One region of the Vibrio kanaloae genome, then DNA from elsewhere that is predicted to be linked to it. Evidence: predicted binding sites of a transcription regulator. Region 1 holds the regulator's gene; each other region holds the start of a gene.
What was found. Region 1 encodes MetJ, which represses methionine synthesis genes. Its sites were predicted from a motif close to TTAGACNTNTANANGTCTAA; they were not measured.
Positions count from the first base shown of each region.

Region 2: metA (homoserine O-acetyltransferase MetA) is a predicted target of MetJ. The motif match lies at 1,245-1,264, and genes of this name have one in related genera.
Region 3: metH (methionine synthase) is a predicted target of MetJ. The motif match lies at 1,156-1,175, and genes of this name have one in related genera.
Region 4: OCV24_RS17630 (MetQ/NlpA family ABC transporter substrate-binding protein) is a predicted target of MetJ. The motif match lies at 1,640-1,659, and genes of this name have one in related genera.

Region 1 is NZ_AP025497.1:259,139-262,355, reverse strand. Features, by position in the region: gene OCV24_RS01190 (bifunctional aspartate kinase/homoserine dehydrogenase II) at 1-50, opposite strand, end outside; gene OCV24_RS01185 (O-succinylhomoserine (thiol)-lyase) at 53-1,234, opposite strand; gene metJ (met regulon transcriptional regulator MetJ) at 1,443-1,760, shown strand; gene OCV24_RS01175 (malic enzyme-like NAD(P)-binding protein) at 1,948-3,217, opposite strand, start outside.
Region 2 is NZ_AP025497.1:1,455,534-1,458,750, reverse strand. Features, by position in the region: gene OCV24_RS06815 (M20/M25/M40 family metallo-hydrolase) at 1-46, shown strand, start outside; gene OCV24_RS06810 (DUF3859 domain-containing protein) at 152-574, opposite strand; gene OCV24_RS06805 (ATP-binding protein) at 651-1,019, opposite strand; gene metA (homoserine O-acetyltransferase MetA) at 1,288-2,229, shown strand; gene pilW (type IV pilus biogenesis/stability protein PilW) at 2,399-3,130, shown strand.
Region 3 is NZ_AP025497.1:2,791,618-2,794,834, forward strand. Features, by position in the region: gene metH (methionine synthase) at 1-1,107, opposite strand, end outside; gene OCV24_RS12530 (cation:proton antiporter) at 1,276-2,556, shown strand; one part of gene OCV24_RS12535 (IS630 family transposase) at 3,168-3,217, opposite strand, start outside.
Region 4 is NZ_AP025498.1:775,322-778,538, reverse strand. Features, by position in the region: gene OCV24_RS17635 (bifunctional 4-hydroxy-2-oxoglutarate aldolase/2-dehydro-3-deoxy-phosphogluconate aldolase) at 37-660, shown strand; gene OCV24_RS17630 (MetQ/NlpA family ABC transporter substrate-binding protein) at 808-1,611, opposite strand; gene OCV24_RS17625 (helix-turn-helix domain-containing protein) at 1,948-2,175, opposite strand; gene OCV24_RS17620 (DUF2975 domain-containing protein) at 2,177-2,704, opposite strand; gene OCV24_RS17615 (hypothetical protein) at 2,867-3,211, shown strand.

The DNA of each region.
Region 1 (3,217 bases):
TTCGCTAAACTGCTGCCACCAAATTTATGTAGCTGGCGAAAGGTTGCCATTATTACCCCTCCCCTTCAGCAATAAAGCGCTGTGTTTTTTCAAACGCTTGCTTGAGGTCATCGATTAGGTCTTCTGCATCTTCAAGGCCAACAGATAGACGCAGTAGTTGCTGAGAAACACCCGCTTCTGCTAATGCTTCTTCACCCATCGCGCGGTGAGTCATCGACGCAGGGTGACAAATCAAGCTTTCAACACCGCCCAGCGATTCCGCCAAAGAAAACAGCTCTAACTTATCAACAAAGTATTTAAGCGCCTCGAATGAGCCCGCAAACTCAAAGCTGAGCATTGAGCCAAAGCCCGATTGCTGTTTCTTCGCGATCTCATGACCCGGATGTTCAGGAAGGCTTGGGTGGTAAATAGTGCCGACGAGATCTTGTTGCTGCAGAGACGCCAGAATCTCACGTGAGCTTTCTTCGTGAACTCGCATACGCGCACCTAGCGTACGAATACCACGTAAAGTCATGTAGCTATCAAATGGTGTGCCGGTCGCACCAATACAGTTGCCCCACCATGCTAGCTCTTCAGCGTGCTCTTCTGTCTTAGTGACCACAACGCCACCAATAACATCTGAGTGTCCATTGATGTACTTAGTGGTTGAGTGAATAACAAAATCAGCACCCAGCTCTAAAGGCTTTTGGAACACAGGTGTCAAAAACGTGTTGTCGACAGCAACCAGAGCACCAACCTCTTTCGCTTTGCGGCAAGTTTCTGCAATATCAACCACGCGAACCAATGGATTCGATGGTGTTTCGATTAAGATCAACTTTGGCTTAAGCGCGATCGCCGCATCCAGTGCCGATTGATCCGATTGATCAACAAACAGAACTTTGAAGTCACCTTTCAGTGAGCGAGTGTTAAACAGACGGTAAGTACCGCCGTAGCAGTCGTGTGGTGCGATAATAAGATCATCGCCGCCTAAGAAAGCAGAAACCCATAAGTTTAGCGCCGAAGTACCGCAGTTAGTCACAACCGCGCCTTTGCCTGATTCAAGCTCAAACAGTGCCGTTTCTAATAAACCTCGATTGGGGTTACCAGAACGAGTGTAATCGTACTTTGGCACTTCACCAAAAGCGGGAAACCCATAATTAGTCGAAAGGTAAATAGGTGGGACAACGGCATGGTGTTGCGTGTCTGACTCGATACCAGTACGTACTGCAATTGTTGCTGGCTTCCGGCTGCTCATAGGTGCTTCCTTACAAGTTTTGCGTCTGAGAATCACAGCTGCTTGTCGGCATTTTTCGGCTGTGTTAGATATATGTAATTCACTTTACTTTCATAAACGTGAGACGTCAACACTTCTAGACGTCCATATGTCTTTGCTTATGGCAGTAAATCCCGCTAAAATCACCACTATTAATTTATTCTAACAACTAAAGTGATGAAGGTACGCAATGGCCGACTGGAATGGTGAATACATAAGCCCATATGCTGAGCATGGAAAGAAAAGCGAACAAGTAAAGAAAATTACAGTTTCTATCCCTCTAAAAGTGTTAAAGGTTCTCACTGACGAGCGTACTCGCCGCCAGATTAATAACCTGCGCCATGCAACAAACAGTGAGCTACTGTGCGAAGCCTTTCTACATGCGTACACAGGCCAACCACTACCAACGGATGAAGATCTCCGTAAAGACCGTCCAGACGATATCCCTACTGAAGTAAAAAGACTGATGACAGAGATGGGGATCGAATTCGAAGCGTTTGACGAATAATAAAAACAACTCAGTACCGCCTTTAATACTGATTCGCTATAGCGGCCCCTATTCATAACATCACTCACTATACTGCTTGCGAGTGGGCTGTGAGTGATAGATATAAAAAAACCGACTCCTGATGAGTCGGTTTTTATTATTCTTGCCCATAGCGAAACCGCTACAGAGAATCCACCACAGCGGGCTATTACGCCATATAGTTAGCTGGCATATCAATACGCGCAACGCCAGATTCAACGGCCGCTTCCGCTACCGCTTTTGCTACTCGAGGAAGCAGACGCGGGTCCATTGGCTTAGGAATGATATAGCCCTTACCAAACTCCAGCGCCGTCTCACCTGCTGCCGCTAATACTTCTGCTGGCACTTCTTCTTTCGCCAGTTCACGAATAGCATGAACCGCCGCCAGTTTCATCTCATCATTAATTTCGCTCGCACGCACATCTAACGCACCACGGAAAATGAATGGGAAACAAAGTACGTTGTTAACTTGGTTCGGGTAATCACTACGGCCCGTACCCATAATAAGGTCTTTTCGAACTTCATGAGCAAGATCTGGTTTGATTTCTGGATCAGGGTTTGAACATGCAAACACAATCGGCTTATCAGCCATTAGTGTTAATGCTTCAGCTGGTAGCAAGTTAGGGCCAGACACACCCAAGAATAGATCCGCATCTTCGATAACATCTTCAAGAGTACGTTTGTCAGTGTTGTTTGCGAATAGTTCTTTGTACTCATTAAGGTCATCACGACGAGTGTGGATTACCCCTTTACGGTCCAGCATGTAGATCTTCTCACGCTGGGCGCCACACTTAATCAGCAGTTCCATACAAGCAACCGCTGCTGCGCCTGCACCTAAACAAACGATCTTACATTCTTCTAGCTTCTTACCTTGAAGTTCAATTGCGTTCAGCATACCAGCTGCTGTTACAATCGCAGTACCGTGTTGGTCATCGTGGAATACTGGTACATCACAACGTTCAATCAGGCGACGTTCAATCTCAAAACAATCTGGTGCTTTGATGTCTTCTAGGTTAATACCACCGAATGTATCTGCGATATTGGCAACGGTATCTACAAACTCATCGATTGTGCGGTGTTTTACTTCAATATCGATAGAATCTAAACCTGCAAAGCGCTTAAACAGTAACGCTTTACCTTCCATTACCGGTTTAGAAGCAATAGGGCCAAGATTTCCAAGACCAAGAATCGCCGTACCGTTAGAGATAACTGCAACCATGTTGCCTTTACCCGTGTATTTATAAACGTTATCGACGTTTTGTGCGATTTCGCGAACAGGTTCAGCCACGCCAGGGCTGTATGCTAGTGCTAGATCTTCTGCAGAATCTGCAGGCTTTGTCAGTTCTACGGCAATTTTGCCTGGAATTGGGAACTCATGATAATCAAGAGCTTGCTGACGAAATTGTTCTTGAGGCGATAACTCTTGAGAGGATTGGTCT
Region 2 (3,217 bases), 1.2 Mb from region 1:
CATGGTCTCAATCACTGAGTTTGTTATGGCTTACGTAACACAATAATCTTACTTGTGAGATAGGTGTACACTACTAACTGACTCATATCAAAAAGCCGAGTTCACATGTGACTCGGCTTTTTGTTGTCTGAATTTAGCCAGAAGTTCGAACCTAGAAACCTCTACGTTTCCAGAACTGACCTTCATCTTTCGCGACCAGATCGAAAGTTTTATCTGCAATGATGTTGCCTTTCAGTTCGACCGTCATTCTCCATTTACCGATTTTATTCGATACAGGGGCCCAAATAGTATCACCTAGATAGAAATCCCAATCGTTGTTGCCGACATACTCTTCCCCATCGAATGGTTCTAGCACTTCGCCTTTGTCTGTGGTGATGTTCGGGTGATAAATGCAGTAGCGGATCTTTTCGCCTTTGGCTTTTTTAATATTCAGAATATAACCAAACTCTACGTCAATTTCGGCATCAACGATGGTGGTGAACTCTTGGATTTTGGGAAGATCTTTAGATTTAGAATCCCACATCGTGTAGATGCCGTAAGATGTCATATCGACGATAGCCGATCGCTTTGCCATGTGTACTACCTAATAATTGTGTATTACCTAATTTTTCTTCGTTCTTTGCGTTAACTCATTAGCCAGAAATAGCGGGTTATTCTTGCCAATCTTTTGCCATGCGCTTAATCACGGATGGTTCGATGTCGTGAATGCTGCCAAATTGCTCTCTACACACTTCTATAATCAAATCTGCTTTATATTTAAGTGCGAGTTGGCGGTAAGCCTTCATTTCCCACTGCTTGATAAAGGTATTTGATACAACAACATCTAGCCCTTGTTTCAAGCCTTTTTCCACGGTGTTCTGACACCACTCATGGGCTTGTTGTAATCGCCTAGGATCAAACTGATACACTCCTTGATCATTCACAAAATACATATCGGCTTCGACATGCAGTGCATCGTAGGTTTGCGCTTTTGTTGACTTGCCGGAACCGGGCAGCCCTCGAATGAGTATTAACTTCATCTATCACTTTGCAGGCTAATTTGAAAACGTAAGTTTATCTTAAATGTTTGTCGCTTGCTCTAATAACTATCTTTCGTCACTTACACACACCCTATATCCGACTCGGATAGTCGTTCGACATGATGGTACGCGACTTGAAATCGATGGATTGTTTCTGATAGAAAACACAAATAATTTACATCTATCCATTTTGTATATCGACAAGCGTGTCAAACTATTATAGATTTAGATGTATAGACGTCTACATATCTAGCTTAGGGAGAAAGCTGTGCCTATTCGCATTCCAGACCAATTGCCCGCATCCGATGTTCTTCGTGAAGAAAAAATTTTTGTTATGCCGCTATCAAGAGCATCGACACAGGAAATTCGTCCACTTCGAGTCTTGATCCTCAACCTAATGCCGAAGAAAATTGAAACAGAAACTCAATTCTTACGCCTGCTATCAAACAGTCCATTGCAAGTAGATGTAGAACTGCTGCGCATCGACGACCGGCCAAGTAAGAACACACCGACGGAGCACCTTGATAACTTTTATCGTCAATTTGAGATGGTAAAAAATCGTAATTTTGATGGGCTGATCATCACTGGTGCGCCGCTTGGTTTAGTTCAATTTGAAGATGTTATCTATTGGGAACATCTACAAACCATCATGGAATGGGCAAACAAACACGTTACGTCGACTCTGTATGTATGTTGGGCAGCTCAAGCTGGTTTGAAATTGCTGTATGATTTGCCAAAGCGCACTCGTAAAGACAAGCTGTCTGGTGTTTACAGTCATGAGATACATAACCCCTTTCACCCTATTTTACGTGGCTTTGATGATACGTTCTTAGCGCCTCATTCACGCTATGCCGACTTCTCTCAGGAATACTTAGCCGAGCATACAGATCTCGATGTTCTTGCGACTTCCGATGTGGCGGGAGTATATTTGGCAGCAACGAAAGACAAGCGGAACGTGTTTGTAACAGGTCACCCGGAATATGATGCTCATACACTTCATAATGAGTATATTCGTGACTTAGGTGAAGGCATGGAGCCGGTTATCCCTATCAACTATTACCCAAACAACAACCCAGACAATAAGCCTATTGCCAGCTGGCGTAGTCATGGTCACTTATTATTTTCAAATTGGCTAAACTACTGCGTTTACCAACAGACACCTTACGATTTGGATCACTTCAGCGAAGACAATTTCACCAAAGACGATTAAACGGCAAGTTATTTTTGTCAGCCATAGAGATCTGTATTCAATAGGTTGTTGATAATAAAGCCAATTGGATGCGGATTTTTTATGGTAAGTGGCTCGCATTCCATAGCAGATTTAATACTTCGACTTATTCGATTCCATATGATGGGCTGGTGTTCATAAGGAGCTGCACATGCCTTCCAAGTCATTTTTATCACATTTCATATTATTCACATCTCTTTCACTAATAGGCTGCGTCTCTGTCACTGAAGGTCCACCTAAAATAGAAAGTGACCCAATTGCGATGTCTGAGTCCCGCATTGAGTTAGGCTTAGGTTACATGGGGCAAGACAATATGGTTAGAGCTCGTGAAAACCTAGAGTTAGCGATCAAGCATGCGCCTAGTTATTACAGAGCACGACTCTCTATGGCGCATTACTATGAAAAAGTTGGCGAAGTAGACGAAGCAAGATCCACATATCAAAAGGCGCTAAGTTTAGATTCAAGAAACGGAAATGTATTGAATAACTACGGTACGTTTTTGTGTAAACAAGGCGAGTATGAGCAGGCTGACAAATACTTCAACCGAGCCATCGACCAACCCTATTATTATTTAGTCTCTGCCAGTTATGAGAATGCGGCCTTTTGCGCATTTAAAGCCGGTAATACTGACCAAGCAAAGTATTACTTCACACGTGCTATTGACCACGATCCGAATCGAGCAAAGTCGATATTACAGCTATCAAAGATTGAAGTAAGTGAAGCAGATTATAATAACGCGAGGCTTCGTCTGTTCAAGTTCCACCAGCGCTATGGCTATCAAATTCCATCCCTTCAAATATTGGTCGAACTGGAAAACAAAGCCGGAAACAGCGCGCTTGAGAAGAAGTACCAAACCAAATTAGACGAGTTGCTCTCCACTTAGACTCGCTGGAATATAAAAACGGGCTTGTTGAATGAACAACAAGCCCGCTTTCTTATGTAATCTATTAGATACTTTCTGGTATGGAAG
Region 3 (3,217 bases), 640 kb from region 1:
AGAACCAGTAACATTAGTACGTTCACCCACGTTTACAAATAAAGACTCTTTCGTGATTGTCAGAGGTTCCAAACCGGATAAGCGACACGACACAGATAGGTTAGGCAACTGACGTGGTGTTACCCCCTCTACAGCCTCAGCCATCTGGCGAATATGTTCGGGCGTGGTACCACAACAGCCACCAATTAAGTTCAAGAAGCCACTTTCAGCCCACTCTTTAACATGCTCTGCCATCTCTTCTGGTGAAAGATCATACTCACCAAAGGCATTAGGTAAACCAGCGTTAGGATGAGCAGAAACATGACATTCAGAGATACGAGACATCTCGCTGACATATTCTCGTAGCTCATCCGGGCCCAATGCACAGTTCAAACCAAATGAAATAGGCTTAACGTGACGAAGGGCGTTGTAGAATGCTTCCGTCGTTTGTCCTGAAAGCGTTCGGCCTGATGCATCAGTTATGGTTCCGGAAATCATCACAGGAAGCGTGATGCCTACTTCTTCAAAAACAGATTCAACAGCAAAAGAACAAGCTTTAGCGTTTAACGTATCGAAGATGGTTTCGATAAGAATAAGATCTGAGCCGCCTTTGATAAGAGCACGAGTGGACTCAGAATAAGCTTCAACAAGTTCATCAAAGCTAACATTACGGTAACCGGGGTCATTCACATCTGGGGAGATAGAACAAGTTCGGTTGGTTGGACCTAGTACACCCGCGACAAAACGAGGTTTTTCTGGGGTTTTTGCTGTCCATTTATCAGCGGCTTCACGAGCTAGCTTAGCAGCAGCAAAGTTAATCTCTTCACTAAGACCTTCCATATCGTAGTCAGCCATAGCGATGGTTGTAGCATTAAAGGTATTGGTCTCAAGGATATCCGCCCCTGCTTCCAGGTATTTTTCATGGATATCTTTGATAAGATTGGGCTGTGTAAGTACCAATAGGTCGTTGTTGCCTTTTAAATCACTATGCCATTCAGCGAAACGTTCACCACGATAGTCGTGTTCTTCCAATTTATAGTCCTGAATCATGGTACCCATGCCACCATCAATCAGTAAAATTCGTTGCTTCAACAAAGCTTCAATCTTTTGCCTTACATTACTTCCCACGGTACAACCTCATTCCTTTAATTATCTCTCCATCCTATCACACATTAAAAAGGAGTCTAGACGTCTAAAACAGGAAATTGATTACCGACTAATAACAAAAAGTGTTTGCTATTTGAGCATGAGACAACGAAAATTCACGTTTATACTTTGTTACATATTGGAATCCCAATGTCGGTTTACTACACCTTATGTTTCTTGTCTGCAGCAGCCATGCTGATTGCTTTCGTCAATAGTAAAATTGGTAAAATGCAGACAACTATCGCCATCACTGCTGGCTCGATGATGTTATCTCTATTAATTATCATTGCAGGACAAAACAATTGGTTCCAATTGGCTGACATCGCCTCAGAAACCGTTGACAGTATCAACTTTGAAGACTTCCTACTCAAAGGAATACTAGGATTTTTACTTTTTGCTGGCGGCCTGGGGATTAAATTACCGAATCTAAAAGACCAGAAGTGGGAAATAACAGTACTCGCTCTTGGTGCAACGCTGTTTTCAACATTCTTTATCGGCTTTGTTCTCTACGGGTTCTGTCAGTTCATTGGTATTCAATTTGACCTGATTTATTGCTTACTCTTTGGGTCTTTAATCTCTCCAACCGATCCAATCGCCGTCTTAGCTATCGTAAAAAAACTCGATGCTCCAAAACGGATCTCAACTCAAATTGAGGGAGAATCTCTATTTAATGATGGTTTTGGCTTAGTTATATTCGTTACTCTATTTACCATTGCATTCGGGACAGAGGCTCCAACAGTTGGTAGTGTAACTATGCTATTCGTCCAAGAAGCTATTGGGGGGATCGTCTATGGCTTTGCTTTAGGTTTACTGTTCCACTACCTAATCAGCAATACCGATGATCACTCAATGGAATTACTGCTAACGCTCGGCATACCAACTGCGGGCTATGCCTTCGCTGAGGTTCTACACGTATCTGGGCCATTAGCAATGGTAGTCTCTGGAATCATGATTGGAAACTGGACGAGGTTCATTGGCTTTTCAAAAGAGAGTGAGGATCATCTAGACCATTTCTGGGAGCTGATAGATGAATTCTTAAACGGCGTATTATTCTTATTAATAGGTATGTCGATGTTGCTATTTAAGTTCCATCAAGAGGATTGGATCTTAATGGCATTCGCTGTCCCCCTCGTATTAAGCGCTCGCTACCTAAGTGTTTTCTTATCCTATGTCGGATTTAAACGATTTAGAATTTATAACCCATGGTCAATTAACATTCTCACTTGGGGTGGGCTTCGTGGTGGCTTGGCTCTAGCAATGGCACTTTCAATCCCTTCTGGTATTTGGGTAGTTGAAGAGAAGCTCATCGATGTAAAAGAAATCATACTCGTCATGACCTATGCAGTTGTTGTGTTCTCTATTCTAGTTCAAGGCTCAACCATTACTCCAATGATAGAGAAGGCGAAACAAGCTGAGAAAGAGCTAGATTAACATCTAAAAATATTAAATCAGGCTGCCTAATTTAGGTGGCCTTTTTTGTACCTGCTAAAAACTAACCACTCCAATTTTTCCACAATCAAAACAAAATATATGTGTAAAAACTCAAGATGAAAGATATACGGGGATGATTAGAACAATCAAAGGCGCCTATGTGGGCTAAACGCTAGAACTCCCACACGCGCTGTTTTGGTAAATCGGGGAATCCGCTGCTCTACGAATGACATGTTCAACACCAAAAAGTAAAAAGGCTTCAGTCTTTCGACTAGAGCCTTAAATATGGCAGGGGTGGAGAGATTCGAACTCCCAACACGCGCTGTTTTGGTAAGTCGGGGAATCCGCTGCTCTGCTAATGACATGTTTCAACACCAAAAAGTAAAAAGGCTCCAGTCTTGCGACTAGAGCCTTAAATATGGCAGGGGTGGAGAGATTCGAACTCCCAACACGCGCTGTTTTGGTAAATCGGGGAATCCGCTGCTCTGCTAATTGGAGCTACACCAAAAAGTAAAAAGGCTCCAGTCTTACGACTAGAGCCTTAAATATGGTAGGGGTGGAGAGATTCGAACTCCCAACACGCGCTGTTTTAGTAATACCAATTCCATTAATTAACTTACCAATCGAGTCCAATCTCTAAAGCAGAGGGATTGGACTCTTC
Region 4 (3,217 bases), on a different replicon from region 1:
TATTTCGACAAACTTCGATTAGACTAAGGACAAGCCATGACCACTGTTAAACAACGTTTAAGTGATATAAAAGTCGTCCCTGTAATTACTATTAAAGATGCAAGTAAAGCGGGTAAGCTCGCAAAAATTCTCGTTGATAATGGCCTTCCTTGCGCTGAGGTGACTTTCCGTACTCCAGCCGCGCCACAAGCGATTAAAAATATGCGCAAAGCTTACCCTGACATGCTAATCGGCTCGGGAACGGTCATCACCACTCAGCAAGTAGACGAGTCAATAGAAGCGGGGGTCGATTTCGTGGTAAGCCCAGGGCTCAATCCAACAACCATCAAATACTGTCAGCAGCGTGGCGTACAAATCGTACCAGGTGTCAATAACCCTAGCCTTGTTGAACAAGCTATAGAACTCGGCCTCGATACATTAAAATTCTTTCCAGCTGAGCCTTCAGGCGGTGTGAATATGCTAAAAGCACTCACAGCGGTTTATCCTGTAAGCTTTATGCCAACGGGCGGGATTAGCCCTAAAAATGTCAATGACTATCTAGCCCTTCCTGCCGTGTTTGCCTGTGGCGGAACATGGATGATCCCATCAGATCTTATCGATGACGAAAAATGGGAGGAACTTGGTCGTTTAATCGCAAATGTTGCTGACATTATTAAATAGCGACTCTGAATCCAACCATTTACAAATGAGATAGCAAGCAGAGCATTAGACACATGCTCTGCTTACTAACAGTACATACCCTTATCTACCAGTCACTCATGACTTACCCGGCTTTGTTACACAATGAGATGGACCTTGCTGTCTGGCTTAATTAGCCGCTTCGATGGTGCCTTTAAAGGTAGCATCTAAGAAGTCATTCATTTCTTTAGAGTGATAAATCGAGAGGATTGTTTCAAACACTTTTTTGTTTTTATCTTCATTTCGTGCAGCAACAACCATTACCGCCAAGGGTGCATTTTTGGGTTCCAAGTAAATCCCCTGTTTCTTCGGGTCAAGTCCAGAAGACATCACATAGTTCATAGTAATTGCTGCTGCATCTACATCATCAAGTGTACGTGGCAGTTGAGCAGCCTCTACTTCAACAAATATAATGTTTTTTGGGTTGGCGACGATATCTTTCAAAGAGGCGCTAAAGCCAACGTCTTCTTTCAACGAAATCAATCCTGCATCTTCAAGTAGCAGTAACCCACGGCCGCCATTAGTCGGATCGTTCGGGATCGCAATACGAGCATTCTCAGGGAGCGCGTCAAGTGCAGTGTATTTGTTGGAGTAAACTCCCATACGCATCAAAATTGAACGGCCAATCGAGACTAAATTACTGTTGTGATTATCGTTATAGTTATCGAGGAACGGCTGATGTTGATAGCTATTAAGGTCAATACTTCCATCGCTTAACGCAGCATTCGGGGTGATATAATCCGAAAATTCAACCACTTCAATGTTAATCCCTTGCTTTTCTGCTTCTTTAGCGACCGCCTCTACAACTTGAGCATGTGGACCCACCGTTGCACCAATTTTGATAACCGATTCGTCTTTTTTCTCGCATCCTGTTACGCCCAATACAAATGTTAATGCCAGTAGCAATATTGCGATTTTTTTACAGCTTCTCATGGTCACTCCATATAAAAAATAAAGACACTTAGATATCTAGACGTCCATAATATCGAACGGTGTGATTGGGTCAATAGGCTTGTTAAGAATTAAGTAAAGTATTGTTACTTATAAGTAAGGCAGACTTGTTTTCTAATGATTGGAATGAGTGAATAACTATAAATTGATATTCACTATAAATATGGACAAGATTCGCTAGAAACTAATACGGAAATGCACAGGAATACGTTTCGACGTTAAGGATACATTGCTTCGGGAGCAATAGTGGCTCAAGTAGACAAAGGTAAAGAGATGTTGAAACTCCTCACCTTTGAGATTCATTTTATCAGCGATACGTCACGATGGTGAATCCTCTTGGCTATTCGGTACATATTCTAAAATGTCTCCCGGTTGACAATTTAGATGAGTACATATAGCTTCCAGCGTCGCTAATTTGACCGCCTTTGCTCGCCCATTTTTGAGAACGGATAAGTTTTGTTCAGTAATACCAATGAGCTTGGCTAACTCGTTTGATCGCATCTTCCGCTTTGCCAACATGACATCCAGATTGATTATAATCGCCATACTAAATTGTCAGCTCGCTTTCTTCTTGTAGAACGGCTGCTTTTTCCATCACAACTGCAATTACTCTCACAATAAAACCGATGATCATCATAGTTATATGGCTATCGTCGATTGTAAACGACATGTTCCAATTACCATCATTGAAAGATAGAGCTAAGCTAAGAAGTACGTCCATCAGAAGTTCAACAAACGGCGTAGCAATTAATAGATAGCTGAGTTTTTTAAAGCACTCAGAGTTCTGAAGTTCAAAAATAATTCCCTTCTCGTACAAACGAAATAGCACAATTAACTGCCACAATAATGCCACTGTAAGTAGTGTAGAAATCATGCTAGGGAAGTAACCGATCAAAGAGCGCCCTGTAGATAAAGGGAGTGACACTTCAATCGGAAAACTGGCATTAAACCATGCTGCATTGAACATAGTAGCGCTAAACCAGAATACGGTATTCAGCACAACTGAAAACACTATAGAAAACCAGAATAGAGTAAGAAGTTTACGGCTAAAGTTGCTGATGGATTGTTTCGACATGATAGACCTTATAATTGATTAGCTTTTTAGCAATACTAATCAGTTAAAAATAAAAATCAATAATAATTTATCGTAAAACGATAAATTATTATTGATTTTTTTATGACTACTACTTAACATATACCACCTTAGTAAACAGAATGATGAATAAAAATGACCATTATGAAAAAACACATTTTCCTATCCATTGCATTATTTATGACCGCAGAGCCTAGTATAGCCAATGGCATATTTGTGGATAACCTTGATACTGAGTACAAGATCGCAAACGACAACTCATGGGAAAACTCCCCCTATGCTATTGACGCGACATCCGAATCAAATGCTTTTACTGGAGACAAATGCACACAGATAAGCAAAGAGCAGCTTGGCTCGCATCCAGACTCGACTAAAAACCAAGATGTAAAATGCTACGTCACTCACTTTCCGAAAAGTGATATCAGGACTCGTATGCAGTCGAATGAGGATGGTGATGTGAGTGTTGGTTTTTCTTGGGACTTTGATTGAGCGTGA